Regions from separate parts of the Rhizobium sp. IY2 genome, predicted to be linked through region 1. Evidence: riboswitches for the same ligand, from Rfam matches in the RefSeq annotation. Region 1 holds a riboswitch; each other region holds the start of a gene.
The links. Region 1 has a riboswitch for cobalamin ahead of ACMUVN_RS20910 (CbtB domain-containing protein). Riboswitches for the same ligand answer to the same signal wherever they lie in the genome.

Region 1 (10,111 bases):
TTTGTTGGCGACGAGGTCGACGAAGCCGGGATCCTGGTGGCTGAAGCCGTTGTGGTCCTGGCGCCAGACATGGGAGGTCAGCAGGTAGTTGAGCGACGAGATCGGCTTTCTCCATTCGAGTTCGCGCGTCACCTTCAGCCATTTGGCGTGCTGGTTGAACATGGAATCGATAATGTGGATGAAGGCTTCGTAGCACGAGAACAGGCCGTGCCGGCCGGTCAGCAGATAGCCTTCAAGCCAGCCCTGGCAGAGATGTTCGCTCAGCACCTCCATGACACGGCCGTCGCGGGAGAGGTGGATGTCGTAGGGTTCGATATCCTCCATCCAGACACGGTCGGTGACTTCGAAGACGCTGCCGAGACGGTTTGATTCCGTTTCGTCAGGACCGAAGATACGGAAGTTGGCGGCCTCCGCATTGCGCTTCATCGTGTCGCGCAGATAATGGCCGAGGATTTCCGTCGACTGCACCATGGCGCTGCCGCGCTTGCCGATCTCGACCGCATAGGCGCTGATATCGGGAACATCGAGCTCCTTGCGCAGCAATCCGCCATTGGCGTGCGGATTGGCGCCCATGCGGCGTTCGCCGGCCGGTGCCAGCGCCCGCAGTTCCGGTTTCAGCCGGCCGTCGGCGCCGAACAGGTCTTCCGGATCATAGCCGCGCATCCAGTCCTCGAGGATCTTGCGATGGCCGTCATTCTCGCGGCAGTTGGAGACCGGCACCTGGTGGGAGCGCCAGAAGCCTTCGACCTTCTTGCCGTCAACCTCCTTCGGTCCTGTCCAGCCCTTCGGGCTGCGCAGCACGATCATCGGCCAGCGCGGGCAGATATCGGGCGCCTTGCCATTGCGTGCTTCCTCCTGGATTTCGCGAATGCGATCGAAGACCCTGTCGAAGGTTGCGGCCATCTGCTGGTGCATGTCGCGCGGTTCGTGACCCTCGACGAAGAAGGGCTCGTAGCCATAGCCTTCAAAGAGGCTCTGCAAATCCTCGTGACTGGCGCGGCCAAGAATGGTCGGATTGGCGATCTTGTAGCCGTTCAGATGCAGGATCGGCAGCACGGCGCCATCGCGGGCTGGGTTCAGAAACTTGTTGGAATGCCAGCTCGCCGCCAGCGGCCCGGTTTCGGCCTCGCCGTCGCCGACGACGCAGGCGACGATCAGATCGGGATTGTCGAAGGCGGCGCCATAGGCATGGACGAGGGCGTAGCCGAGCTCGCCGCCCTCGTGGATCGAGCCCGGTGTTTCGGGTGCGGCGTGGCTCGGAATGCCGCCAGGAAAGGAGAATTGCCGGAAGAGCTTGCGCATGCCCTCCGTATCCTCGGAAATATCGGGATAGATTTCACTGTAGATGCCTTCGAGATAGGTGTTGGCGACCATGCCCGGCCCGCCATGGCCGGGGCCACACATGTAGATGATATCGAGGTCGCGAGCGCGGATGAGACGGTTCAGATGCGCATAGATGAAGTTGAGGCCGGGTGTCGTGCCCCAATGGCCGAGCAAGCGGGGTTTGATGTGCTCCGGTTTCAGCGGCTCGCGCAGCAGCGGATTGGCGAGCAGATAGATCTGACCGACCGAGAGATAGTTGGCGGCGCGCCAATAGCGGTCGATCAGGGCGAGTTCGGCATCGGTCAGGGCGGCGGTCGAGACATGCTTTTCCATGGATTTCTCCCGTTCGAAAACGTGTTCAACGTCAATTCTATCGGCCGGCGTCAGCCTGTTATTGATCTGGATCATCCACCACGAAGAAGGGTCAGCGCCTCGTCGGCGATGACCTGCTCCTCATCGGTGGCGATGACATGAGCGGCGATGCGGCTTTCCCCAGTGCTGATCGTGAAATCATTGGCGGCATTGGCCTTTTCGTCGATCGCAAGGCCAAGCCAGGACAGCCGCTTGGCAACGCCGGCGCGGATCGCCGGTTGATGTTCGCCGATACCGGCGGTGAAGACGATGGCGTCAAGGCCGCCGAGTGTCGCCGCCATGCGGCCGATCTCGCCGGCGATGCGCAACGTAAAGAGGTCGATCGCCTGACGCGCCTCCGGCCGTCCATCCTTCAGCAGATCGCGCGTATCGGCGCTGATGCCGGAGACGCCGAGCAGGCCGGAGCGGTGATAGAGCAGGTCTTCGATCGCCTCGAAGGACTGTTTTCTCTCTCCGGCCAGATGCAGGATGACGCCGGGATCGAGCGGGCCTGGGCGTGTCGCCATCGGGATGCCGTCGAGCGTCGAAAAGCCCATGCTGCAATCGCGGCTGACGCCGCCGTCCAGCGCGCAGAGGCTGGCGCCGCTGCCGAGATGGGCGACGACGGTCTTTGCCGCGCGCGGCGCCTTGCGGGCAAGCTCGCCGGCGATGAATTTATAGGAGAGGCCGTGGAAGCCGTAGCGCTTGACGCCCTCGTCATGCAGCGCACGGGGAATGGCGAAGCGGCGAACGAGATCGTCCTGCGTGGCATGGAAGGCGGTGTCGAAGGAGGCCGTCTGGGTGAGATGCGGCTTCAGATGCCGGAGCGCGCGGATGAAACGCAGCGCCTGCGGCTGGTGCAGGGGCGCAAGCGGGGTCAGCGCATCGATCGCATCGATTGCTGCGTCGTCGAGGGCGATCACCTTCGTGAAGCGATCGCCGCCATGGACGACGCGGTGGCCGGCGGCGCGTGTGGCGGTCGTGTCGAAATGGTCGGCGAGATGCGCCAAGGTCTCGTCGATAACGCCGTGCAGGTCTTCCGTCATTTCGGCCTTCAATGGCATCTCGAATGTCTGCGATCCCCTGGTCAGGCCGAGCGAGAGCGGTTCGGCGCGGAAATCGATCACGCCCTTGCCGAGGCGTCGCGCCGCATCACCCTCCATCGTAAAAATGCCGATCTTGACGGTCGAGGAACCGGCATTGAAGGTCAGGAGGAGGTCGGTCGATGACATTCTCAGACTCCGCGCGGGCGTGACGATAGCTGAACTTAGCGTCGGGCCTCCTGACGGAAAGGGAATATTCGGGCCTCCACGTGTTTTTGCCGCCGCGCGGCAGCCGAAGTCGTGCGATGGTCACCATCGCTTCGGCCGATCATCTCGGCCTGCCGGTCTCGACCACGCGTGTGCTGTCGTCAGGCGTCGCCGGCACCATGGCGGCGAACGGTTCCGGCCTGCAATGGTCGACCGTGCGCGACATGCTGATGGCCTGGGTGCTGACGCTGCCGGCCTCGATTGCGATCGCCTTCGTGCCCTTCGTGCCCTTCGTGATCCTGCGCCAGGTGTTTTAAGACGTCCCGTCAGGCCGTCGAGGCCAGACTGGCATTGCGATCGCTGATGAAGATGCCCGCCTCGGCGGCGGGCATCGCCTTGCCGAAGAGATAGCCCTGGCCGATGTCGCAGCCGAGCTGCAGCAGGAAGGCGAGCTGCCCATGCTCCTCGACGCCTTCCGCGGTCGTCTTGATGTTGAGGCTCCGGCCGAGGCCGAGCATGGCGCGGACGATCTTTTCCTGGCGTTCGTCGTCGCGATAGGTGGCGATGAAGCTTTTGTCGATCTTGATCTTGTCGAAACGATAGCGGGCGAGCTGGGCGAGGCTCGAATAGCCGGTGCCGAAATCGTCGAGCGCGATCTGGATGCCGGCCGCATGCAGTTCGTCGAGAATGACGGCGGCGATGGCGGGATCCTGGATCAGCGCGTTTTCGGTGATCTCCACTTCCAGGCGCTGCGGCGGCAACCGGCTTGCCGAAAGCACCTTGAGGATGCGGGAGGTCAGCAGCCTGTCTTCCATCTGCACCGGCGAGACGTTGAAAGACAACATCACATGCTCCGGCCAGGTGAGTGCGTCGCTGCAGGCCTGGGCGAGAAGATCCTCGAACAATGCAGTGATCATGCCGGTTTCCTCGGCGATGCCGATGAAAACAGGCGGCGGGATGTTGACGCCATCGTCGCCGATCCAGCGCGCCAGCGCCTCGAAGCCGCAGAGCTGGCCGGTCTTCAGATCGATCAGCGGCTGGTAGAAGGGTTTGATCGCCTTGTTGGAGATCGCGGCGCGCAGCCTGGTTTCCAGTGCGGCGCGTTCGGTCACCTTGTCCTGCATCGAAGGTTCGAAGACGAAATAGTGGTTCGGTCCGCGTGATTTCGCCTCATACATGGCGAGGTCGGCACGGTGGGCGGCGTCTTCCAGTGGTTCGGCTCCCTCGGCCCAGCGGTCGTAGCCGACGCTGGCGCCGACCTCGACGGCAAAGCCATCGATATGGATCGGCCGGGTGACCGCCTGGATCAGCAGCTTGGCAAAACGCTCCTCGCGCTGCGCCGTCAGGGCGAAGGCGACGACGATGAATTCGTCGCCGCCGAAGCGATAGACGCAATCGGCATTGCCGAGTGCACAGATGCGTCTGGCAACCTCGATCAACAGGACGTCGCCGCCCTTGTGGCCCACGAGATCGTTGACTTTCTTGAAGCCGTCGAGGTCGACGGAGAAGAGAGTGACGTTGCGATCCCACTCCTCGATCTCGGCCTCATCGTCCTTGATCGGCCGCGAGAGGATCTTGCGCTCGAAGGCGTAGCGGTTCGGCAGTTTGGTGAGATGGTCGTGGGTTGCGGTCCAATCGGCCTTTGCCTGGGCGGTGGCGCGCAGTTCCGTTTCCTTGCGCAGGTCGGCTATGCGCAGCACCGAATAGATGAAGCTCATGGCGCCGGCGATGCCGAGCGCCAGAACGAGCTTGTCGGCGCCGTACTCGCCGAAACCGGTCATGAAGTAGACAAGGCTGTCGTCAAGCTGCAACAGGGTGCAGAGGAGCCAGAGAGTAATCCCGAACCCGACGATCGAAACACATTGCCTTCCGGCCCTGCTCTGGAAAAATACCGGCACTGCGCCTTCTCCATCTCCACCCTTCGCGGAAGTAGCACGAAAGTCTGAAATGTTCGTTGAAACCAGAAGGCGAATTATCGGAGGCGGCAGCCTCCTGATGTGCCGTCGAGGGACCGTTGGCGCCAGAGGAAAACGCCGAGCGAGCCCTCTTCGTGGTTGGCAGAATGGCAGGTGCGGAAAAAACGAAGGCGAGCGTGCCATGGCATCGCTCGCCCTTTTTCGTGCTTCAGGCGGTGACGATCAGCAGCGGGACGCTGACGATGAGACCGACCAGAACTGTGACTGTGGCGACACGCATCAAACGCAGGCGCCGCGTGCGCTCCCCACTCCAATCATATGTCATTCTTCCATCTCCTTGGGATAAGGAAGTAGTCCCCGCGAAACCGGGTTCAACAGAGATGACGCGATTTGCTTGTGTAAGGCTGGATATGATCAGGACTCGCTAAAGCATCGGTCCGAAAATCGGAATCGATTTTCGGACAGCGCGATGCGAGGATTGAAAGTGTCGAGCGTCCTTGTGCGTCCGAAAGGACGCACGGCGCTCTAATGCTGGAAGCGCAGAGACCAGCGTCGTCCATTGCTGGTCATGCGAATGACGGCGAGCGGCTCGATGTCGCTCAGCCAGAAAGAGGAGAGCGGCGCCTGAAGCACATGGGCGACCGCCGCCCGGATGACGGCTGCGTGACTGACGGCGATCACATGGCCGCCGAGGGCGGATTCGCTCTCCATCCAGTCGGCGACGCGTGTTCTCAAATCAAGAAGGCTCTCGCCGCCATGCGGGGCCGCTTCCGGATCGCTCATCCAGGCCATGAGGTTCTCAGGCTCTTCCGCCTCTATCGCGGCGATCGATCTGCCGGCCCAGCGGCCATGGTCGCAGTCGCGAAGCGCCGGATCGATCCGGGCTTGGAGGCGGAGCGCGTCAACAGTCTGGCGGGCGCGCAAAGCGGGGCTCGTGGCAACGCGATCGGCGCGGGGCAGGGCGGCCATCCTGTCGGCTTCTTCCGCCGCCTTGCCTTCCAGCGGTTCGTCGAGCGGGAACAGGGCCTTGCGGCTCGCCATCGTCGCGCCGTGGCAGATCCAGGTGAGGCGCGTATTCACGGTCGTTCTGATCTCCCGGAGTGCGGCTGTAGCGGCGCAGGACGGCCCTCGGCCGGCTTGTGAAGTTTCGTTGACAGTCTCTTCGGCGTGCAGATATAACCGTGCTGTTGCGGGTTTGGAAGCCGGTGGAAATCCGGCGCGGTCGCGCCACTGTGACCAGCGTGTCGAAAGCTCTTCGCGCTGGAAGTCAGACCCTACTGCACAAGCACTCTTTCGACTGAACGCGTCATTCCCGGAGGAATACATGTCTGACACCACTTTTGCGCCCGTCGCGGCACCGGCGCCGATCCCCCTGGGAGAGATCCTGCCATGGGCGATCTTCGGTGGCCTGCTGATGCTCATCGTTCTCTATTTTGTCGGCACCGAGGAAGGCGCGATGGCGCTGTTCAACGGGATGTATGTGCACGAATTCGTGCATGACGGCCGTCATCTCCTCGGCTTTCCCTGCCACTAAAGCGCGTCGCGATCTTTCAGATTCGCGCCTCACTTTAGGTCTTTGTTTTCGCATGTCGTTATCGCAAAATCGCTGCACACTTTTGCGCGACATGCTTTAGGGGAGTTCCTGACATGGTTGGAAATCTTCTGCTTCGCGGCATGCTCGCGGGCCTGATTGCTGGCATCCTCGTTTTCGCTTTTGCGCATATCTTCGGCGAGCCGCTGGTCGATGCGGCGATCGCCTTCGAGGAGGCGAGTGCCCAGGCGGCCGGTGAAGCTGCCGAACCTGAAATCGTCAGCCGCGCCACGCAGGCCGGTCTCGGCCTTTTCACCGGCGTCATGGCCTACAGCGTTGCCGTTGGCGGGCTCTTCGCTCTCGCCTTCGCTTTCGTGCACGGCCGTTTCAGCAGCCTTTCGGCGCGCGGCACCTCGGCCGTCATCGCCATTGCCGCCTTCGTGGCGATCGTCCTCGTTCCCGGTATCAAGTATCCGGCCAACCCGCCGGCGGTGGGCAATCCCGATACGATCGGCGTCAGGACCGAACTGTTCTTCCTGATGATCGTCGTCTCGCTCGCCGCGCTGATTGCCGCGGTGGCGCTGTCGCGCCGCCTCGCGGGGCGTTTCGGTCTCTGGAATGGCGCGATCATCGCCGGAATCGCTTATCTCGTCTTCATCGGCGTCGTGCTCTATCTGCTGCCGCCGATCAACGAGGTGCCGGAGAACTTCTCGGCGATGGTCCTCTGGCGGTTCCGCACGACTTCGCTCGGCATGCATGTGATCCTCTGGACAACCTTGGGCCTTGCCTTCGGAGTGCTGGCGGAAAAGCGGCTTGCCGTTAAGGACGGGCAACGCGGCCGGCCGGCAACGGCATTTCACTGAACGCATCGAAGGGCGCCGCTTGCCGGCGCCCTGAACTTTTCGGGCGGCCATGACAAGCAGCAGAACCATACCACTCGTGTCGACGGCGTTTGCCACCGCCGTCTTTTTTTGTGTGGTTGCTGGAAGCGCTCTTGCCCATAGCCCTAGCGGCGGCGGCAGCCATACCGGACTGGATATTCCGGAAATTTCCCATGGCGAGATGGCGGTGATTGCAGACTATCGCAGTGGGATCATCGACCTTGCTTCCCGTGCCGTCGATACCAACGAGCCGTTCCGCCGCGTCCTGAACTATGCCGAGATCCAGTATTCCTATTGTCTCTGGGGCCGGGTGCCGGGCAGCGTGACGGACGAGGAAAGCCCGTTCAACGAATGCGCCCATGCCTATCTCGCGGCGGCCAAGGCGGTCTTGCTGTCGATGCGCGAGATGCCGCAAGAGAGGGCTGCCGCGAATGAAATCATTTCCGCCGTCGACGCCGACATGACGCGGCGCGGCCTTGCGCTCGTCACCTGCCGGTTCAGCGGCGAGGCCTTCAACACCGCCGATGTCATCAAGCCACACTGGGGCAAGGTGCCACTTCATCCAGCCAGCATGGCGTCGCTGACCGGGCTCGCTGCATTGTTCGGCCTTGGTTTTTTTGGGCTTCGCCACTTCCTGCGGCCGAAGGCTCAATCGTCGGAATAGCGCTGCTCGCGCCATGGATCGCCGTAGATATGGTAGCCGTTCTTTTCCCAGAAGCCAGCCTCGTCGTCGGGCATCAGCTCGATGCGGCGCAGCCATTTGGCGCTTTTCCAGAAATAAAGATGCGGCACGACCAGGCGCATCGGGCCGCCGTGATCCGGCGTCAGCGGCAGGCCTTCCCAGGCGGTAGCAAGGATCGCGTCCTCGGCGGCGAAATCAGCGAGCGGCAGGTTGGTGGTATAGCCGTCATAACTGGTCAGCATGACGTAACCGGCTTCGGGCTTCGGCATGGCGAGGTCGAGCAGATCACGCGTCGAGACGCCCTTCCATTTGTTGTCGTAGCGCGACCATGTGGTGACGCAGTGGATATCGCTCACCCCAGTGCTCTGCTCGATCGCCTGGAAGGCGGTCCAGGTGAGGGTGAGCGGTGTTTCGACGAGGCCGCGCACGTCGAGCCGCCACGTATCCGTCGAGACAACAGGCTGCTGGCCGAGATCGAGCACCGGCCAGTTCTTGACGAGGTGCTGGCCGGGCGGCAGACGCTCGGTTTCAGGTCGGCTGATGCGGCCAGTCAGGAACTTGCCCTCGGCCGCCCAGCGGCGCTTGGATGTGGTGAGCTTGCTGTCGGCGGGTGTCTGATCGTCGCTCATGATGGGCTTCCTTGCGATGCGGCAATAGGATATCCGAGTTCGTTCAGTGTCAAGTTTCGGCGGGCCCTTGGAAAACCTTGCCAGGGTTGTTAGAGCGTCCTTTGTGCATCCTTTCGGACGCACAAAGGACGCTCTAACATTTTGAATCTACGCATCGTGCTTTCCGAAAATCGATTCCGATTTTCGGGCCGATGCGCTAGACTTGAGGGCGTCGGGTATGCCTCGCTGGGGAGTGGAGGCAGAAAGGGGAGGAGCCGGATCTGTCTTCGAGGTATCGTGCGATAGCGGCGTTGCTCGTCGTGCCGCTGATCATCTTCGCCTTCTTCACTTATGGAAGCGCGATTGCGACACGCGCTTATATGGGGGAAGCCTCGGCGCAGGCAGGAACGGCGCTGCGCCTTGCCGTGTCGGCGCTCAGCGGCCACCTCAACCGCTACGAGGCGCTGCCGGCGCTGATTGCCGATCACGACGACATCAAGGAACTGGTGAGCGCGCCTGAGGATGCGGCGCTACGCGATGCCGCCAATCTCTATCTCAAGGAGATCAACGGGCTGCTGAAATCCTCCGACATCTATGTGGTCAAACCGGATGGCGAGACGATCGCGGCGAGCAATTACGACGGACCGGGAAGCTTCGTCGGACAGAATTTCAGCTACCGGCCCTATTTTCAGGATGCGATCGCAGGCCGGCAGGCAAGGTTCTACGCGCTCGGCACCACCTCGCTGAAGCGCGGCTATTATTTTGCCGCGCCGATCCGGACCGGCGCGGATATTCGGGGCGTCATCGTTTTCAAAGTCGATATCGACATGATCGAATCCTCCTGGGGCGGCGGCGAATACAAGATCTTCGTCTCCGATCCGGAGGGCATCATCTTCATGTCCGGCAGCCCCGAATGGCTCTATGGCGCTATCCTGCCGCTGACGGCCGATCGCATCGCACGCACGGAAGCGTCGCGGCGGTATGCCAATGCCAGGCTGACGGCGTTGCCGGTGACGCGTCAGCGCTTCGAGCCGCATGAGTTGATGACGCTCGCCGGCGAGCGCGGCTCGAGCGAATATCTGGTGCTCTCGCACTACATGCCGGCCGAGGACTGGACCGTGAACGTGCTGATGGAGACGAGTTCCATCCGCGCCCAGGCGCGCACCGCGCTTGCGGCGGTCTTTCTCATCCTCTGCATTGCCGGGCTCGCGGTCGCGGTCATTCGCCAGCGGCGGGCGCGGCTTGCCGAGCGCATGCAGATGCAGGCCGACGCCCGCAACGAGCTGGAGCGGCGCGTCGAGGAACGCACAGCCGATCTTGCCCGCGTCAACAGCCGCATTGAAGAAGAGATCGCCGAGCGGCGCCTGACCGAGCAACAACTCCGCCAGACACAGGCCGATCTGATCCAGGCCGGAAAGCTCGCCGGCCTCGGACAGATGTCGGCCGCTCTTTCGCACGAGTTCAACCAGCCGCTCGCCGCGGCGAAGACCTATACGGACAGCGCCTCCGTTCTCATCGATCGGGGCCGGACGGAGGAGGCGCGGGACAATATCCGGCGTATCGGCGGGC
Region 2 (10,111 bases), on a different contig from region 1:
CGACGGGCTGATCTTCACACGCACCGAACCGCTCGATGCCCGTGTCCGCCTGCTGCTCGAAACCGGCTTTCCCTTCATCTGTCACGGCCGCACCGAATTTTCGACGCCGCACCCCTATGTCGACTATGACAATTTCACCTTTGCCTATGAGGCGACGCGCCGGCTGATCGCCAAGGGCCGCAGAAAGGTGGCGGTGATCCTGCCGCCGAAACGGCTGACCTTCTGCCAGCATATTCTGCATGGTTTCATGACGGCGGTGCGCGAAGCAGGCATCGCCTATGAGATCCCCGAAGCCATCGATCTGGATACACCGGCGGGTGTGCTGCGCGACTTCATTCGCAGCCGCGCTGATGCCCCGGATGCTCCTGACGGTTTCATCTGTCCCGGCGAAGTTTCGGCGCTCGCCGTCATCAGCGGCATGAGCGATGCCGGCCGTTTACTGGCCATCGATTACGATATCGTCGCCAAGGAGACATCCCGCCTTCTCAGCCAGTTGCAGCCGAAGGTCGACACGATCCACGAGGACCTGACGGCCGCCGGCGAGGATCTCGGCCGCATGCTGCTGCAGCGCATCAACAATCCGGACGCCGAAGATCTGCAGCTTCTGCTGCCGCCGCAGATCAACTTTCCGGTCGGTTAACCGCTCGGCTGTGACGGCCGACCTCTTAAAACTGTTTGCATGACGCGTGATTTGTCCTAGAAGCACCGCGTAATCCGGTCGCAGCCCACCCGGTCAAAACAAGGGATCCAAAATATGAAAACCATCGTCGTCTGCTCCGGCGGACTGGACTCCGTTTCGCTTGCCCACAGGATAGCCGCGGAAAAACAGCTTATCGGCCTAATCTCCTTCGACTACGGCCAACGGCATCGCAAGGAACTCGAATTCGCCGCGAAGTGTGCCGCACGTCTTTCCGTTCCCCATCATATTATCGACATTGCCAGCATCGGCGGCCATCTCAGCGGATCGGCCCTGACCGACAATGTCGAGGTTCCCGACGGCCACTATGCCGAGGAGACCATGAAAGCCACGGTCGTCCCGAACCGCAACGCCATCATGCTGGCCATCGCCTTCGGTCTGGCGGCAGCGCAAAAGGCAGATGCCGTTGCCGTCGCCGTGCATGGTGGCGACCACTTCATTTACCCCGACTGTCGGCCGGGCTTCATCGACGCCTTCCAGCGCATGCAGAACGAAGCGCTGGAGGGTTATGCCAGCGTGAAATTGCTTGCACCCTATGTCGATGTTCCCAAAGCGGCGATCGTGGTTGACGGCGCAAAACACGGCACGCCGTTTTCGGAAACATGGTCCTGCTACAAGGGCGGCAGGCTCCACTGCGGGCGCTGCGGAACCTGCGTCGAACGCCGCGAGGCCTTCCATCTGGCCGGCGTTCCCGATCCGACGGAGTACGAAGACCGGGACTTCTGGAAAGCGGCCGTGTCGCAACATTCGGCGACGGAGATGCGTTGATGTACCGCATCACCAAGGAGTTTCACCTCTCCGCCTCCCATCAGCTGGATCATCTGCCCGCCGACCATCAATGCGCTCGGCTCCACGGCCACAATTACATCGTGATCGTCGAGCTCTCCGCCGAAAGCCTGAATGATGACGGCTTCGTTCGTGACTACCACGACCTCTCGTCGCTCAAGCGCTATATCGACGAAACCTTCGATCATCGGCACCTGAACGACGTCTTCGGCCATTCGAAAGTCACCTCCGAGTTCCTGGCAAGGCACTTTTACGACTGGTGCAAGCAGCGCTTCCCGGAGACATCGTCGGTTCGCGTCAGCGAGACGCCGAAAACCTGGGCGGAGTACAGGCCGTGAGTGGCGGAACCATTCGCGTCAGCGAGATCTTCGGCCCGACCATCCAGGGTGAAGGCGCCTTGATCGGGCTGCCGACGGTGTTCGTCAGAACAGGCGGCTGTGATTATCGATGTTCCTGGTGCGACAGCCTGCACGCGGTCGACAGCGCCTTCCGCGATCAATGGATTCCGATGTCCACTGAGGCGATCTGGCATAAGGTCACCGAACTCTCCGGGGCAAAGCCGCTGACGGTTTCCCTTTCCGGAGGCAATCCGGCGATACAGCCCTTGAAGCCGCTGATCGAACTCGGCCATTCCGAGGGATATCGCTTCGCACTGGAAACCCAGGGAAGCGTCGCCCAGGGCTGGTTTCGCGATCTCGACGTCCTGGTCATCAGCCCCAAAACGCCGTCCAGCGGAATGCTGACGGATTGGGACCAGGTGGACAACTGTCTGCAACTGGCAGCCGGCGGCCCGGAGATCGCCTTGAAGATCGTCGTCTTCGACGATGCCGACTACGCATTCGCCCAACGGGTGGGTGAGCGCTATCCGCAAATTCCACTGTTCCTCCAACCAGGCAACCATACCCCGCCGCCGCCCGATGACGACGACGCCCGCATCGATATCGACGGCGTGATGGATCGCATGCACTGGCTTGTCGACAAGGTGACGGCCGACCAATGGTTTTCAGTCCGCGTGCTGCCTCAACTGCATGTGCTGCTTTGGGGAAACAAGCGAGGAGTCTGAGCTACCTGCCTTCTGGAAAGGCGAAGACATCGACAGGTTCGCCGAGCCCGCGCAGCGGGAAGGTGCCGAGACTGTCCATCTCCTCGGCGCAGCCCGCCATTTCGACGAAAGCCCGCGACAAGAGCACCGGACGCTTGACCTCCTTGGTCAGGCTTTCCAGCCGCGAGGCGACATTGACCGCCGGGCCGATGACGGTGAAATCCAGTCGCCGGCGTGAGCCGATATTGCCGTACATGACGTCGCCGACATGCACGCCGACGCCGTAGCGCAGCGGTTCGCGTCCATTGCGCGCATGCTGCTCGTTCAGCTGCGCCATCGCCTCCTGCCCTTCGCGGATCGCCTTCAGCAGATCGGTGCAGGCCGTTTCCTTGGTCAGCGGGAAGATTGCCAGCAATCCGTCGCCCATGAATTTCAGGATTTCTCCGTCATACCGCTCGATCGGATCCGACATGGCGTCGAAATAATCGTTGAGCAGATGGATGACGTCGTCGCGCGGCCAGAGATCGGAAATCGCCGTAAAGTCGCGCAGATCGCAGATCATGATCGCCGCGCCGACGGTCGCGCCGCTGCCGCGTGTCGTCACGCCCGACAGGATCTGCTCGCTCGCATGCGGTCCCACATAGGTCTGCAGCAGCGTGCGCGCCATGATGTTCTTCAGCCGGATTTCGCTGACGAGGGTCAGGGCCGGCAGCAGGTCGCGCAGGAAATCGATATGCTCGTTTTCGAAGCCGCCCGGGCGGCTGGTGGAAAATGTCGCGACGTGCCGTTTGCCGAACGTATGCTCGACCGGCCAGGCGATATACTCCGTGAGGCCGTCGTCGCGCAGTTCCTGGTAGAATGAATCCTCCTCGCCGTCGGCTGTGTCTTCCAGCTGTTTGCGCACCTCCTCGGCACCCTGATGGATCGCATTGACGGGGCTCTTCAGGAACTCCGGCGTATTTTCGACGCCATAGGCGAAAGTGTTGATCTTCGCCTCCGCCAGACCCTCTTTCCAAAGGATGCGGGCGCCAATCCATTGCGGATGGTTCGTCCTGAAATGCAACGTCGCGCGCGCCACCGGCACCCCTGATGCCAAAAGCTTCTCGCACATCTCAACCAGGATATTGTCGATGAACCGCTCGCCGCGCGTCTCGTTCACCAGCCAGTCGAGGATCCGTCTCCTGCGGATCGGCCAGACGCCATCATCCGCTTCGACGGTAGTCCCGGCCTTGTCCAAAAGAGACGACATCAAAAACTCCTGCTGCGCCATATCGGTGAGTACTGAATTTGGTTTCAGCTGAATGTGGGCGATAGGGAAGCAAATGATAAGGGGGAAGCGGCGATCAAGCCTCAGAAATCCCAGTCCTCGTCCTCGGTCGCCACTGCCTTGCCGATGACATAGGAGGAGCCGGAGCCGGAGAAGAAGTCGTGGTTCTCGTCGGCATTCGGCGAAAGTGCCGACAGGATCGCCGGGTTGACCTTGCAGGTCTCGGCCGGGAAAAGCGCCTCGTAGCCGAGGTTCATCAGCGCCTTGTTGGCATTGTAATGCAGGAACTTCTTGACGTCCTCGGTCAGCCCGACGCCGTCATAGAGCGCTTCGGTATATCTGGCCTCGTTATCGTAGAGTTCGAGCAGCAGATCGAAGGCAAAATCCTTGATCTCCTGCCTTCTCTCCTCACCGAGCCGCTCCAGCCCGCGCTGGAACTTGTAGCCGATATAATAGCCATGCACCGCCTCGTCGCGAATGATCAGCCGGATCATGTCGGCCGTGTTGGTGAGCTTGGCGCGGCTCGACCAGTACATCGGCAGGTAGAAGCCGGAATAGAATAGGAAGCTTTCGAGGAAGACGCTCGCGACCTTCTTCTTCAGCGGATCGCCGGAGCCGTACTGCTCCATGATCAGCGCCGATTTCCGCTGCAGAAATTCGTTTTCCTCCGACCAGCGATAGGCATCATCGACGTCAGGCGTCGAGCACAGCGTCGAGAAGATCGAGGAATAGGAGCGCGCATGCACCGCCTCCATGAAGGAGACGTTGGAAAGCACCGCCTCCTCATGCGGCGTCGCCGCATCTTCCATCAGCCTGACCGAGCCGACGCCGTTCTGGATCGTGTCGAGCAGCGTCAAGCCGGTGAAGACGCGGATGGTCAGCTGCTGCTCGGCCGGCGTCAGCGTCGCCCAGGAAGGAATATCGTTCGAAAGCGGCACCTTCTCCGGCAGCCAGAAATTGCCGGTGAGCCGGTTCCAGACTTCGAGATCCTTGTCGTCCTCGATGCGGTTCCAGTTGACGGCGCGCACGCGGCTGATCGGCTTTACGGCGATGTTCATGGTGATTATGTCCTCAATAGATCTGATGGCGCTCGGAGCCCCCTCACCCTGCCCTCTCCCCGAGGGGAGAGGGGATGTCGCGCCTGCCGCAGATGTCTTCTCCCCATCGGGGAGAAGGTGCCGGCAGGCGGATGAGGGGGCCATTTGCTCAAAGGCTCGCGGCCGAAATCAACTCACAGCGTACAAGACACGCAGCCCTGCACCTCGGTGCCGGACAGCGCCATCTGGCGGAGGCGGATGTAGTAGATTGTCTTGATGCCCTTCTTCCAGGCATGGATCTGCGCCTTGTTGATATCGCGCGTCGTCGCGGTGTCGCGGAAGAACAAGGTCAGCGACAGCCCCTGGTCGACATGCTGGGTTGCCGCCGCATAGGTATCGATGATCTTCTCCGGCCCGATCTCGTATGCATCCTGGTAGTAATCGAGATTGTCGTTGGTCATGAACGGTGCCGGATAATAGACGCGGCCGATCTTGCCTTCCTTGCGGATCTCGATCTTCGAGACGATCGGATGGATCGAGGAGGTCGAGTGGTTGATGTAGGAGATCGAGCCCGTCGGCGGCACCGCCTGCAGGTTCTGGTTATAGAGGCCGGAGGCCATCACCGCCGTCTTCAACGCGGCCCAGTCTTCCCTTGTCGGAATGTGGATGCCCGCCGTCTCGAACAGCGCCCTCACCTTCTCCGTCGCCGGCTCCCAGAGCTGCTCGGTATATTTGTCGAAATAGTCGCCGGAGGCATATTTCGAATTCTCGAAGCCCTTGAAGCTCGTGCCGCGTTCGACCGCCAAGAGGTTCGAGGCGCGGATCGCGTGATAGGTCACCGTATAGAAATAGATATTGGTGAAATCGACACCTTCCTCCGAGCCGTAGAAGATGCGTTCGCGGGCGAGATAGCCGTGCAGGTTCATCTGGCCGAGGCCGATCGCATGGCTCTCGTCATTGCCCTTCTCGATCGAGGGGACCGAGGAGATGTGGCTCATGTCGGAAACGGCCGTCAGCGCCCGGATCGAGGTCTCGATCGTCTTGCCGAAATCGGCCGAATCCATGGCCGCCGCAATGTTCAGCGAGCCGAGATTGCAGGAAATGTCCTTGCCGAGATATTTGTAGGAGAGGTCATCGTTATAGTCGCTGGCCTCGCTCACCTGCAGGATTTCCGAGCAGAGGTTGCTCATCGAGATGCGTCCGGCGATCGGGTTGGCCCGGTTCACCGTGTCCTCGAACGTGATATAGGGGTAGCCGCTCTCGAACTGGATTTCGGCAAGCACCTGGAAGAATTCGCGCGCCTTGATCTTCTTCTTCGAAATGCGGGCATCCGCCACCATCTCGCGATACTTTTCCGTCACCGAAATCTCGGTGAAAGGCACGCCATAGACGCGTTCCACGTCATAGGGCGAGAACAGGTACATGTCCTCGTTGTTCTTGGCGAGCTCGAAGGTGATGTCGGGCACGACGACGCCGAGCGACAGCGTCTTGATGCGGATTTTCTCGTCGGCATTTTCACGCTTGGTATCGAGGAAACGCATGATATCGGGGTGATGGGCGTTGAGATAGACCGCACCCGCGCCCTGCCGCGCCCCGAGCTGGTTGGCATAGGAGAAGCTGTCTTCGAGCAGCTTCATCACCGGGATGATGCCCGACGACTGGTTCTCGATCTGCTTGATCGGCGCGCCGGCCTCGCGGATATTGGTCAGCGACAGCGCCACGCCGCCGCCGCGCTTCGACAATTGCAGCGCCGAATTGATCGACCGGCCGATCGATTCCATATTGTCCTCGACGCGCAGCAGGAAGCAGGAAACCAGCTCTCCGCGCTGCTTCTTGCCGGCATTGAGGAAGGTCGGCGTCGCCGGCTGGAAACGGCCGGAAATGATCTCGTCCACCATGTCGCGGGCAAGGCCCTCGTCGCCGCGCGCAAGCGCCAGCGCCACCATGCAGATGCGGTCCTCGTAGCGCTCGAGATAGCGCTTTCCGTCGAAGGTCTTCAGCGTATAGCTGGTGTAATATTTGAAGGCGCCGAGGAAGGTCGGGAAACGGAATTTCCTGGCATAGGCCTGGTCGAACAGGTCTCGCACGAAATTGAAGGAATACTGGTCGAGAACCTCCTGCTCGTAATAACCCTCGGTCACGAGGTAATCGAGCTTTTCCCTCAGATTGTGAAAGAACACCGTGTTCTGGTTCACATGCTGCAGGAAATACTGCTTGGCCGCCAAACGATCCTTGTCGAGCTGGATCCGCCCATCCTCGTCATAGAGGTTCAGCATGGCGTTCAGCGCGTGATAGTCGAGCGTTTCCGCCGCTTTCAAAGGGCGTTCGCCGGCGGGATGAGCAAAAGTGTTATGCGGTTTTGCGCCCGCATCCCGCGTCAGAGTTGTTCCCGTGTCCAAAATCGTTCCATCCCGTGTTTGACGTTGGCGACGTCGTCTTCCGTGCCCATGAGCTCGAACCTGTAGAGATACGGCACCAGGCATTTCCGCGAGACCACGTCGCCGGCGAGCCCGTATGTCTCGCCGAAATTGCTGTTGCCCGCGGCGATCACGCCGCGGATGTGTCCTCGGTTTTCCGCATCGTTCAAGAAACGGATCACCTGCTTGGGAACGGCACCCTTGCCGCCGTCGCCGCTATAAGTCGGCACAACAAGCACGAAGGGTTCGTGGATATGGAACGCGTCAACGCCACCGGTCGGAATGCGCGCCGCGCGCAGTCCGAGCTTGGCGACAAACCGATGGGTATTTTCGGATCGGCTGGAATAATAGACGATCAACCCCACCGCTTGTCCTCACTCAGGAGAGCGCGCTGATCATGTCGGGGCGGAAGCCCGCCCAGTGCTGCTCGCCGGCGATGACGACAGGCGCCTGCATGTAGCCGAGGCTGCGGACCCGATCGAGCGCTTCGGCATCCTGCGAGATATCGACGATGTCATAATCGACACCCAGACGGTCGAGGGCGCGGTAGGTGGCAGTGCACTGGACGCAGGCAGGCTTGCTGTAGACGGTAATGGTCATAGTATTCCTCGTGACGACGCGATTGGGACGCAGGACATCGATCGGAAATCTCTCGATATCCGTCGAAAAGGCTCTGTATTTTGCAGCTATGCGGCTCGTTCAGCCGCCGGGCGCGACGTGCCCTTTATATTGCGCGGGTGGCGGCCTGAATTGAGATACTGACATGACTTCACCCCGAAGTGGCTCAATGCGAAGGTTTCAGGGGCGGAGGTTCGGGCCTGCGCAACGCGATGCGGAGATCCCCGCAGCCATGCAAACGCGACCTTCCGGACACCCCGCCCGTGGACGTTTTGTTCGAGGCAGGTCTCCTGGCTCACGGGTCAAAGCACCCTGCCCCAGCCTTCCCAAGGCCTCATGCCTCAGTGACCTGAAATCGGACAGTTGCTCTCCGCTCACAGTTGCGGGGGCAGCTCCGGCGTTGTTGCGCCGTCATGGCGAAACGCACCGTATTCCCGTCTTAGCCATCGCTCCCTACGAATCGATGGAACCTCGAACACTAGATATAGTACGCCAATCCAAATTCGCGTCAACGGATGGTTTGTGCATTGCGTTACGACAGGTTTGAAATCGCTACATTCCTGTGAAGAACATGGATAACCAAAGCTTAAAGACAGCAGGCTGTGGAGAAGCCCCACGAGGGGAGCCGACCTATGACCGGTCCAAAGATTTCGGTTCGAGATCAGGCCCGAATCGTCGATGGGACATCCCGCCGGTGACGGGCGCCGGAGGATGAAGTCGGGGAATGCTTATATCTTTATCCGAAGCAGCCGCAGCGCGTTGATCGTCACCAGCACGGTGGCACCGGTATCGGCGAGGATCGCCGGCCAGAGCCCGGTAATGCCCATGATCGTCGTCACCAGGAACACCGCCTTCAGCCCCAGCGCGATGCTGATGTTCTGCAGGATGTTGCCCATCGTGCGTTTGGAAAGTTCGATCATCCGCGCCACGTCGCCGACGCGTCCGTGCAGCACGGCGGCATCCGCGGTCTCCAGTGCCACATCGGTGCCGCCGCCCATGGCGATGCCGATATCGGCAGCGGCCAGCGCCGGAGCATCGTTGATGCCGTCGCCGACCTTGGCGACGATCAAGCCCTGGCGCTTCAATTCGCCGACGACACGCTGCTTGTCCTCAGGCATCATCTCCCCGAGCCAGTCGATGCCGAGCATGCCGGCCACGGCTGCCGCCGTCCGCTTGTTGTCGCCCGTCAGCATCATCGCCTTGACGCCTGCCGATTTGAGGCTAGCGAGCCCGGCCTCGGCATCCTCGCGCGGCTCGTCGCGCATGGCGATCAGGCCGGCCGCGATACCGTTGACAAGCAGCACCGATACGCTCTTGCCCTCGTCGTTGAGCGCCGTGATGCGTGCATCCTGCTCCGCGCTGAGCGCCCCGAGCGCACGGGCAGCCGGCGGCGACAACAGGTCCAGCGTCTCGCCGCCGACCTTGCCGCTGACACCCTTGCCCGGCAGCGCTTCCAGCTCAAAGGCTGGCGGCACGGGAACGCCGTCCGCCTTGGCGCGGTTGAGGATAGCCAGGGCCAAGGGATGGCTGGATCCCTGCTCCAGCACCGCCGCGCGCGACAACACCTGCGCCTCCTTCAATCCGAAGGAAATGATGTCGGTCACCTGTGGCCTGCCCTCGGTCAGCGTGCCTGTCTTGTCGAAGGCGACCATCGTCACCTTGCCGAGCGTTTCCAGCACCGCGCCGCCCTTCATCAGCAGCCCGCGCCGCGCCCCCGCCGAAAGCGCAGCGGCGATTGCCGCCGGCGTCGAGATGACAAGCGCGCAGGGGCAGCCGATCAGCAGGATGGCGAGACCCTTATAGATCCATTCGCCCCACGACCCGCCGAACAGCAGCGGCGGAACGATGGCAACCAATGCTGCGACCACGACCACGCCGGGCGTGTAATAGCGCGAGAAGCGGTCGATGAAACGCTCGGTCGGCGCCTTCGATTCCTGCGCCTCCTCCACCAGCTTGACGACTCGGGCGATGGTATTGTCGGCCGCCGCCGCCGTGACGCGAACCCGGAGCAGCACATCGCCATTCACCGTGCCGGCAAAAACAACGGCATCGACACCCTTGCGCACCGGCGTGCTCTCACCCGTCACCGGCGCCTCGTCGATCGCACTCTCGCCGGAAACAATGATGCCGTCCGCCGAGATCCGGTCCCCCGGACGCACCATGATGACGGCGCCGACGGCAAGGCTTTCCGCCGGCACTTCCCGCGTCTGGCCATTGTCTTCGAGCAGCGCATTCTTCGGCACCAGG
Region 3 (10,111 bases), on a different contig from region 1:
AGATATCAAGGCACCGGAATGTTTCGAGGTCGAGCGGCGCCTGCGCGAGAAGATGAAGATCCCAGTCTTCCACGACGATCAGCACGGCACGGCGATCATCGTCGCCGCCGCGATTCTGAACGGGCTGGAACTCGCCGGCAAGAACATCGCCGACATCAAAATCGTCGCCTCCGGCGCGGGTGCTGCCGCCCTTGCCTGCCTCAACCTGCTTGTCATTCTCGGGGCGAAGCGCGAAAACATCTGGGTCCACGATCTCGAAGGCCTCGTCTACGAGGGCCGCACCGAGCTGATGGACGAATGGAAATCCGTCTATGCCCAGAAGAGCGACACGCGCACGCTGGCCGAAAATATCGGCGGCGCCGACGTCTTCCTCGGCCTGTCCGCCGCCGGCGTCCTGAAGCCGGAGCTGCTGGCGCAGATGGCCGACAAGCCGCTGATCATGGCGCTCGCCAACCCGACGCCGGAGATCATGCCGGATCTCGCCCGCGCCGCCCGCCCCGATGCGATGATCTGCACCGGCCGCTCGGATTTCGCCAACCAGGTCAACAACGTCCTCTGCTTCCCCTATATCTTCCGCGGCGCGCTCGATTGCGGCGCCGAGACGATCAATGAGGAAATGAAGATGGCGGCGGTGCGCGCCATCGCCGCGCTTGCCCGGGAAGAGCCGTCCGACGTCGCCGCCCGTGCTTATTCCGGTGAGACCCCGGTCTTCGGTCCGGATTACCTCATCCCCTCGCCCTTCGATCCGCGCCTCATCCTGCGCATCGCGCCTGCGGTCGCCAAGGCAGCAGAACAGAGCGGCGTGGCGCGTCGCCCGATCCAGGATTTCGACGCCTATCTCGACCAGCTGAACCGCTTCGTCTTCCGCTCCGGCTTCGTCATGAAGCCGATCTTCACCGCCGCCAAGGCTGCAGAGCGCAAGCGCGTCATCTTCTCCGAAGGCGAGGACGAACGCGTGCTGCGCGCCGCCCAGGTGCTGCTCGAGGAAGGCCTCGCCGAACCGATCCTGATCGGCCGCCCGCAGGTCATCGAGACGCGCCTCAAACGCTATGGCCTGCGCATCCGCCCGCTGCAGGATTTCGAGGTGATCAATCCGGAAGACGATCCGCGCTTCCGTGAATATGTCGATCTCTATTTCTCGCTCGTCGGCCGTCGCGGTGTCATTCCCGAAGCCGCCCGCACCATCGTGCGCACCAACACCACCGTCATCGGCGCGCTGGCGCTGCGGCGCGGTGAGGCCGATGCGCTGATCTGCGGCCTCGAAGGCCGTTACGAGAAGCATCTGCGCGACGTCCGCCTGATCATCGGCAAGCGCAAGGATGTCCGTGATTTCTCCGCACTCAGTCTGATGATCTCGCAGCGCGGCGCCACCTTCTTCACCGACACCTATGTCACCTTCAATCCGACCGCCGAGGAGGTTGCCGAGGCGACGGTGCTGGCGGCCGAGGAAATCCGCCGTTTCGGCATCACCCCGCGCGCCGCCCTCGTCTCGCACTCCAACTTCGGCTCGCGCGAATCCGAAAGCGCCACGAAGATGCGCAGCGCTCTGCAGCTCGTGCGCGACGCCGCTCCCGATCTCGAAGTCGACGGCGAGATGCATGGCGAAAGCGCCATCACCGAAGCGTTGCGCAAGCGCGTCATGCCGGACACGACCTTGCACGACGAAGCGAACCTCCTGGTCTTCCCGAACCTCGATGCCGCCAACATCACGCTTGGTGTCGTCAAGTCGATGACCGACGGCCTGCATGTCGGACCGATCCTGCTCGGCACGGCCCTGCCCGCACACATCCTTGCCCCTTCGGTCACCTCCCGCGGCGTCGTCAACATGGCGGCACTCGCCGTCGTCGAAGCATCGCAGCCGGCCTAAGCCGGCTCCTCATTTCGTCATGCTCAGGCTTGTCCTGGGCATCTGCAACCGGTTGATATGAAACAGCTATCGGGCGCCTTGTAACGAAAGGCGCCCTCTATCCGCAAGCGCATCCGCGCGTTCGTTGCCGGCGATGCCGAAATGGCCTTTGCACCAGGCAATTGCCACCAGACCGTTCTGGGACAGCTGAAGGTCAACCGCTTTCCAGAGTTCCGCATTGGCGATCGTTCGGCTTCGGCCATTGCCATTCGGGCTGCTTTTCTTCCAGCCATTGTTCTTCCAGATATGCCGCCGGCTGTTGCAGCCTTTGACGACGTAGACGGAATCCGACCAGATGGTCGCAGGTTCGCCTGTTGTTTGGCTATTGAACCATATTGCCGCGTTGAGGACGGCGGCCAATTCCATCGAATTATTGGCGGAATCTTCGACGCCGCCGAAGCCGGAGGCGATCTCCACGGCATCGCGATAAGCGACAAAAGCCCAGCCCCCATGCCCGGAGCCGGGTTCGTAGCAACCGTCAACGAAGAGGTGGAGGCCATGTTGGCCTTCCGATATTCCGACTGTTGTTGCAGGGAAGTGAAGCTTGTTGGAAATGCTCGTCATTTTCTCCGCTTTTTGCCTTCGCTGCGCCAGCGCAATTTGCGACTGCCTGCTCGCCCCGAAGCGGACATTCGAACTGTACCTCTGCGTTGTGTCAACCATTGACGATGGTGGCGGCAACAGCGCCCGCCCCGACCGAGAACTGTAGGGCAATGTGGATCATGGACAATGAATCTGCCCCGACCTCCCCTTACGGAAGATTACCCGCGTCTGCTGGATAAGATCGCGAAAATGCGCTAGGATTTTCTCCAAGCTCATTAAGAGAAACGCCTTAAGAGACAATGCGCGGCGATCGAGGCCGCAATCGACCGATCGACTTTTTGCTCACCCCGGACGACGCCGTGAAACCCCGAAAATTGTCTCTTGCCCTCCTCCTCGCCTTCGCAGCGCCCGCCGCCGCGCAGACGAGCGCTGTCTGCGAGGACCTGCGTGGCCGTCTCGCCGATCTGCCGCGATCGATCGGCAATAGCAACGGCCGGGAGGCGCGCCAATATGCCAGCGCCATGGCCGAGCAGAACCTCGAGCTGCGCAAGGTTCGCAACGAGCTGCGCAACAATGACTGCACCTCGGGCAGCATGGTCGTGATCGGCGGCGAGAATGCCGATTATTGCGGTGAACTCTCGCAGTCCGAAGCCCGCATGATCGACAATATCCAATATCTCCAGGACCGCCGTAACGAGCTGGCCGGCCAGAGCGGCGATGATGGGACACGCCGTGAACTGATCGCCGCGCTCGATCTCAATGGCTGCAACAGCGAAAACTTCTATGCCCCGAGCGATCGCAACGCCGCCGACCCCGCCCCGAGCATCGAGGAGCAGGCGATGCGCACCGATACCTTCATTCCGCTCGGCGGCGGTGAAGAGGTCGATCCGCGCTACGGCCTGCCGCGGGCCGAAATGCTCTCGCCGGTCAGCACCATGTGCGTGCGCACCTGCGACGGCGGCTTCTTCCCGATCAGCTCGAACGCCACTTCGGTCGATTTCGGCCGCGACGCCCAGACGTGCGCCAAGATGTGCCCGGGTATCGAGACCGAGCTGTTCTATCGTGACGTGACGAGCACCGAAGCCTCGAACATGATCTCGGTCGCAACGGGCACGCCCTACAGCGCCATGAAAAACGCCTTTGCCTACAAGAACCGCACGCCGGGGGAAAAGTCCTCCTGCGCCTGCAATCTCACCGCCTACTACGATGAGATGCGCGGCAAGCAGCCGTCAAGCGAACCGCCGCAACAAGGTTCGATCACCACCATCCGCACCAATCCCACGGCGAAGGATGCTGCCGCAGCCCCACCGCAACCATCCGTCCCGGAGCGCCCCTACGATCCCGTGCAGAACAAGGTCCGCCAGGTCGGCCCGCAATTCCTTGCCGGTGATCAAGGCTCGATAGACCTCGCCAATCCGGCAACACCGGGGCCGCAGCCTCAACAGCAGTGATTGCTACGGGTCGTTGCGTCCCCACCCGTCATGGAAGACGAGCTCTTGGAGCGGCAGACGCTGCCGCCAGCCTTTGACGGACAGTTCCGGCTCGTCATAAAGCCGATCGACGAAACCGGCACAGAGCCAAGCGACCACCTCGATATGCTCGGGTATGCCGAGAATGCTTTTCAGATCGCCTTCGCGAAAAATGCTGACCCAGCCGATGCCGACCCCTTCCGCCCGCGCCGCAAGCCAGAGATTCTGGATGGCGCAGACTGTGGAATAGCTATCCATCCTGGGATTGTGGGTGCGCCCCAGCACCACGCTGCCGCTGCGGGTGGGGTCGCAGGTCACGCATATGCCGAGCGGTGCCTCGGTGATGCCTTCGAGCTTGAGGGAGCGGTATGCCTGCCGCCGCTCGCCGGTAAACATCAGCGCCGCCTCCTCATTGGCCTTCACAAAGGCGTCCTGGACGCGCGCCCGGACCGCGGCACTTTTCACCAGAATGAAATTCCACGGCTGCATGAAGCCGACGGAGGGCGCATGATGGGCGGCCGTCAGCAGCCGCTCCACGACATCGTCAGGCAAGGGGTCGGGCAGGAACTGGCTGCGAACGTCGCGCCGCGTCTTGATCGCGTGATAGACGGCCTCGCGCTCGGCCAAGGAAAAACCGGACGCCGCCGAAAGGGCATCCTCATCAAAGGGTCGCATCGTCAAATCCCCAACAACGCAACCGCCCGCCGTCCGCGCGGATCGGTCAATCTTGCCAGGCCGGTCTTCTGACTCGGCGTCATCCGTCTGCCGCAGCCTTCCCGGCGAGAAGCCAGTGGCGAGATGAAGCGGCAAGCGTCGGCCTTACAGCGTTGGGCACGTTCCGGCCTTGCACCGGATTCCCGATTCTCCCGCGTTGATGGCGGGCACCTGACGGCGCATCTATTTCAGGAAAGCGCGGCGACGGCAAGCCGGCCCGAGGTCGCAGTCGGGAACCACGTTGAGCCACGCACCCTCCCGCGTCGGTTTGAAGCGGCTCGACAAGCTCCTTCATCCATAGTTTCTATGGCCTTATCACCACCGAAGGCGTATGGACGATACAGTCCCTCGCAGCATCCCGGTTGCCCGTGCCCCGCCTCACGCCCATGATCCTTGCGGTCGCCCTGTTCATGGAACAGATGGATTCGACCGTGATCGCCACCAGCCTGCCGGCGATCGCAGCCGATATCGGCACCTCGCCGATCGCGCTGAAGCTCGCCGTCACCAGCTATCTCGTGGCACTGGCGATCTTCATCCCGATCAGCGGCTGGATGTCCGATCGGTTCGGTGCGCGCAACATCTTCCGCATGGCGATCTTCGTCTTCATGATCGGCTCGGTCGCCTGCGCTTTCTCCAACTCGATCACGGCCTTCGTCATCTCACGGCTGGTCCAAGGCGCCGGCGGCTCGATGATGACGCCGGTCAGCCGCCTGCTTTTGGTCCGGGGAACGCCACGCCACGAACTCGTCGACGCCATGGCCTGGCTCACCATTCCCGCCTTGATCGGCCCGATCTTGGGGCCGCCGATCGGCGGTTTCCTCACCACCTATCTCACCTGGCACTGGATCTTCTGGATCAACGTCCCGATCGGCGTGCTCGGCATCATCCTCGTCACCCGTTTCCTGCCGGCGGTCGAGCCGCGCAGCCCGCGGCCGATGGATTTCCCGGGCTTCTTCCTCTGCGGCCTCGGTTTCTCCGGCTTCGTCTTCGGCGTCTCGGTGATCAGCCTGCCGGCCGTGCCCGTCATCTACGGTTATGTCACGGTTGCGATCGGCATCCTTTCCGGTCTCCTCTACCTCCTGCATGCTCGCCGCGCGCCCTATCCGCTTCTCGATCCGAAGATGTTCCGCTACCCGATGTTCCGGGCGGCGATCCTCGGCGCCTCGAATTTCCGCATGGGGCTCGGCGCGCTGCCCTTCCTGATGCCGCTGATGCTGCAGCTCGGCTTCGGCCTGACGCCGTTGCAGTCGGGCTCGGTCACCTTCGTCAGCGCACTCGGCTCCATGGGCTCGAAATTCGCCGCCTCGCGCACCTTCAATGCCTTCGGCTTCCGCACCGTCATATCAATCACCACCTTGCTGGCGGCGATCTTCCTCGGCATCAACGGCCTGTTCACCGCCGAAACCCCGCTGTTCCTGATCATGGCCTGCCTGCTGATCGGCGGCCTGTTCCGCTCCATGGCTTTCTCGGGCGTCAACGCCATGGCCTTCGGCGATGTCGACGCCGCCGACAGCAGCCAGGCAACCGCGATCAATGCCGTTGCCCAGCGTATCTCCATGGCAATGGGTGTGGCGATCGCCGGCGGCATCCTCGAAATTTCGAGCAGCTTCCATAGCGGCCGGCTGCTGGTCTCGGATTTCCACGTCGCCTTCTTCAGCGTCTCGGCGATTTCGGCGCTCGCCTGCATCACCTTCCTGCGCCTGCCGCGCGATGCCGGCGCGGAACTGACGACGCGCCGCCGCAAACACCGGCAGACGGAGCCTGAAGAGGCGATCGCGGAAAACAGCTGATCGCGGCAGATCACCAGCGGGCGTGATAGCGAAATCACACGCGTGTGCTCCGGCATCCCTTTCTACTTTATGATTTATTCACACATCAAATACACACTGCGTTTGCGCGTTTTGGGTCGCTATCAGGACATGGGCATGAGCGCTCGTGATGTGACCGTCAGCGTGGATGCCCGTATTGATACGCCGGTCGGGAACATGTCCGACTGAGCCGCAATTCTAGGCCCCCGCGGAATGTTCCAATTTTTGAAAACGATGCCTCTGACAGCCAAGCTGGCGGCGATTATCGTGGCCGTCAATCTGTGCGGCATTTCCGCCTTTGCTACCTACACATGGATGTACGAAACCCGAGCGCTGATCGACGGCGCCAAGGCGAACTGGTCCAAGGATGCGGAGCAGTTTGCCTCTCTGGCGGCGGGCGGCGTGAAATGGGGCAAGGCGAATGCCGTTCGAGAGGCTTATTCGCTCTACCGCGACGATCCCTCGCTCGATCTCGTGCAGTTTGCCGCATTCAATGCGGAGGCTGTCGCCGTCGACACCTGGACACGTGACGGCATCAACGGTCTGCCCGCAGCGGCCGATCTGGCGAAGGGCCTGAGTGCAAAGCCGGAAAAGACGACCATCAATGACGGCGGGTTATCTGCCGGCGTGGTGACGATCACCGCACCCCTCCCGCTGGATAAGTCAGGCAAGGTCACCGGTTATATCGTCACCAACTGGTCCGTCGAAAAAATCGCTTCTGAAGTCAAGCAGAAGGTTCTCGTTTCGCTGCTCACGCAGTCCGCGATCACCGCCTTGGCCGTCATCGCCTTCCTTCTTGCCATGCGCAGCCTCGTTGGCCGGCCCATCCGGATCATCAGCGAACGGATCAGCGCCTTGCAGAAAGGCGACCTGGCCTCTCCCGTCACCTACAAGGAAAATGGCGACGAGATCGGCTTCCTGGCGCGTGCGTTGGAAGTTTTCCGCCACGAGGCGATTGCGAAGGTCGAAAGGGAGCAGGCCGCTGCCGAGCAGAGCGCTTCGCTCGATGCCGAACGGGCGCGCAACGCATTGTTCACGGAAGAGGCCAGCAACACGCAGCGGCTGGTCATGACCGCTCTCGCAAATGCATTGGAAAAGCTCGCCGCAGGCGACTTCTCCGTACACCTGGCCGATCTCGGTCCGGAATTCGATAAGTTGCGGCAGGATTTCAACAACATGGTCGAGGCCGTCGCCGCCGCACTGACGGAGATCAAGGCCGCCTCCGTGGCGGTTGAAGGCGGCTCGAGCGAGCTTGCCTCCTCCGCAGATCAACTCGCCAAGCGGACCGAGCAACAGGCGGCATCATTGGAACAGACCGCTGCCGCATTGGATGAGATGACCACCACCGTCCGAACATCGTCGCAGCGCGCCGAAAATACCGGGAAGCTGGTCGAGGAGACGAAGCGCAGCGCTCACGTCTCGGCGACGGTGGTGCGTGATGCCATCGGCGCGATGGACCGTATTCAGACCTCGTCGAGCCAGATCGGCCGCATTATCGGCGTCATCGACGAAATCGCCTTCCAGACGAACCTGCTGGCGCTGAACGCCGGCGTCGAGGCGGCGCGTGCGGGCGAAGCCGGCAAGGGTTTTGCGGTTGTCGCGCAGGAGGTGCGTGAACTCGCCCAGCGGTCGGCAAATGCCGCCAAAGAAATCAAGAACCTGATCAATGTGTCCGGCCAAGAGGTTGCCGCAGGCGTCGGGCTGGTGAACGAAACCGGCGACGCTCTCCTGAAGATCGAGGAGCAGATCAACCGCATCAGCGACAGTATCGCCTCCATCGTCCAGTCCTATCGCGAACAGGCGACCGGTCTGCAGGAAATCAATGGCGCGATCAACCAGATGGATCAGGCGACGCAACAGAACGCAGCAATGGTCGAGGAAACCAATGCGGCCTGCCAGGAACTGCTGTCGCAGGGACGCCAACTGCAGGACTCGGCCGGCAGATTCGTCGTCGGCGCGGCCGCGGCCAGCCAGACCAAACCCGTTCAACCCGCCCGCCAATCTCGTCCCGAACCCCGAGCCTACGTGCAGCGTCATGCAGGCAATGCCGCCGTTGCCGCCGCTCCCGGTGCCTGGGAAGAGTTCTGACGCCGCCTTCGTCCGATAAGCCTTAGTTCTCAGCAACCTATAATCAGGAAGGAAACAGTTATGAAGAAACTCGTGCCCGCATTTCTTTTGGCCTGCACCGCATTTGCCGTGCCCATGGACGTATCCATGGCTGAGGATGCGAAGCTTGCCCCGATCTTCGACTACGTGAAGAGCGACGTAACGCCCTGGCTGAACGACCCCGCGATCATCGAGGCTGTCAAGGCGCAGGACGCCGCCAACGCCAACCTGAGTGCAGCCGATATCGACGCCCTCGACAAGAAGTGGCGCGCCGAAGTCGATGGTTCCGACCACTCGATGATCGACGGCGTGCTCAACAATGCGCTGTCGAAATTCCTTCAGGCGAAGAAGGAGGCCTCCGGCGGCAAGATCACCGAGATCTTCGTCATGGATGCAAAGGGCCTGAATGTCGGCCAGAGCGACGTCACGTCAGATTACTGGCAGGGCGACGAAGGCAAGTTCCAGAAGTCCTTCGGCGCCGGCAAGGATGCCGTCTTCGTCGATGAGATCGAAAAGGATGAATCGACCCAGACGCTGCAGTCGCAGGCAAGCGTGACGATTTCAGACGACAAGGGAACACCGATCGGCGCCATCACCGTCGGCGTGAACGTCGACGCCCTCTAATCTCAAAGACCCAGCACGCCGCACGAGTGAGATCGAGTGCGGCGTGCTGCCTGCCTCCCGTGCGTGTCGCTCCCGCAAGACCAGTTACTCTCCCAAGGAACGCAGGTTTTAGGCAGAAAAATCTACGTGACAACGCGCGGCCTTGGCGCTAAACACGCCGCATGTCGATCACGTCAATCAACGCCTCGCGATTTTATTGGTACCGCTACTCACAGCGGATGCGGGTCTATGCGTAACTGAATTCGACGCGACGACAACCCGAACAGCCGCTAGTCTACCTGGCGGCTTTTTTGTTCCGCACGGTATGACCAAACAGGAGCCATACCGTGTCTGATGCCATTGATGATCTTCGTATCCTCGAGATCACGCCCCTCACCAAACCCGCCGATATCCTCGCGGAAATTCACCGCGATGCTGCCGTCACCGACACCGTGACCAGCAACCGTGATGCCATCCACAAGATTCTCCGGGGCGAGGATGATCGCCTGATCGCCGTCATCGGCCCCTGCTCCATCCATGACCCGGTTGCCGCCAGGGAGTACGCCGCGCGGCTGGAGGAACAGCGGCGGCGCTTTGCCGGTGATCTCGAGATCGTCATGCGCGTCTATTTCGAAAAGCCCCGTACGACCGTCGGCTGGAAGGGTCTGATAAACGACCCGCACCTCGACGGCAGCTACCGCATCGAGGAAGGGTTGAGGATTGCGCGACGCCTGCTGCTCGATATCAATGCCATGGGTCTTCCGGCCGGCGTCGAATTCCTCGACACGATTACGCCGCAATACATCGCCGACCTCGTCAGCTGGGGCGCGATCGGCGCGCGCACGACCGAAAGCCAGATCCACCGGCAGCTTGCCTCCGGCCTCTCCTGCCCGATCGGCTTCAAGAACGGCACCGACGGCGGAGCGCGCGTGGCGCTCGACGCGATCCTCGCCGCCTCGCAA

Region 2: it holds a riboswitch for cobalamin, as region 1 does, so the genes downstream of both, nrdH (glutaredoxin-like protein NrdH) here and ACMUVN_RS20910 (CbtB domain-containing protein) in region 1, are expected to answer to the same signal.
Region 3: it holds a riboswitch for cobalamin, as region 1 does, so the genes downstream of both, bluB (5,6-dimethylbenzimidazole synthase) here and ACMUVN_RS20910 (CbtB domain-containing protein) in region 1, are expected to answer to the same signal.

What each region holds. Positions count from the first base shown of each region.
Region 1 covers NZ_JBLKNU010000006.1:323,520-333,630, forward strand. The annotation lists gene ACMUVN_RS20885 (phosphoketolase) at 1-1,656, opposite strand, end outside; gene ACMUVN_RS20890 (acetate/propionate family kinase) at 1,728-2,906, opposite strand; partial or broken gene ACMUVN_RS20895 (inorganic phosphate transporter) at 3,020-3,241, shown strand; gene ACMUVN_RS20900 (putative bifunctional diguanylate cyclase/phosphodiesterase) at 3,251-4,822, opposite strand; gene ACMUVN_RS20905 (histidine phosphatase family protein) at 5,366-5,920, opposite strand; adenosylcobalamin (AdoCbl) riboswitch at 6,009-6,151, shown strand; gene ACMUVN_RS20910 (CbtB domain-containing protein) at 6,165-6,374, shown strand; gene ACMUVN_RS20915 (CbtA family protein) at 6,488-7,234, shown strand; gene ACMUVN_RS20920 (hypothetical protein) at 7,284-7,916, shown strand; gene ACMUVN_RS20925 (sulfite oxidase-like oxidoreductase) at 7,901-8,563, opposite strand; gene ACMUVN_RS20930 (sensor histidine kinase) at 8,863-10,111, shown strand, end outside.
Region 2 covers NZ_JBLKNU010000023.1:19,922-30,032, reverse strand. The annotation lists gene ACMUVN_RS32780 (substrate-binding domain-containing protein) at 1-640, shown strand, start outside; gene queC (7-cyano-7-deazaguanine synthase QueC) at 755-1,465, shown strand; gene queD (6-carboxytetrahydropterin synthase QueD) at 1,465-1,821, shown strand; gene queE (7-carboxy-7-deazaguanine synthase QueE) at 1,818-2,546, shown strand; gene ACMUVN_RS32760 (adenylate/guanylate cyclase domain-containing protein) at 2,548-3,774, opposite strand; gene nrdF (class 1b ribonucleoside-diphosphate reductase subunit beta) at 3,876-4,850, opposite strand; gene nrdE (class 1b ribonucleoside-diphosphate reductase subunit alpha) at 5,024-7,228, opposite strand; gene nrdI (class Ib ribonucleoside-diphosphate reductase assembly flavoprotein NrdI) at 7,207-7,611, opposite strand; gene nrdH (glutaredoxin-like protein NrdH) at 7,625-7,846, opposite strand; cobalamin riboswitch at 8,127-8,353, opposite strand; gene ACMUVN_RS32735 (heavy metal translocating P-type ATPase) at 8,593-10,111, opposite strand, start outside.
Region 3 covers NZ_JBLKNU010000001.1:1,070,296-1,080,406, reverse strand. The annotation lists gene ACMUVN_RS05290 (NADP-dependent malic enzyme) at 1-1,867, shown strand, start outside; gene ACMUVN_RS05285 (ribonuclease H family protein) at 1,934-2,470, opposite strand; gene ACMUVN_RS05280 (DUF2865 domain-containing protein) at 2,809-3,900, shown strand; gene bluB (5,6-dimethylbenzimidazole synthase) at 3,904-4,593, opposite strand; cobalamin riboswitch at 4,634-4,822, opposite strand; gene ACMUVN_RS05270 (DHA2 family efflux MFS transporter permease subunit) at 5,019-6,422, shown strand; gene ACMUVN_RS05265 (methyl-accepting chemotaxis protein) at 6,654-8,528, shown strand; gene ACMUVN_RS05260 (hypothetical protein) at 8,589-9,170, shown strand; gene ACMUVN_RS05255 (3-deoxy-7-phosphoheptulonate synthase) at 9,497-10,111, shown strand, end outside.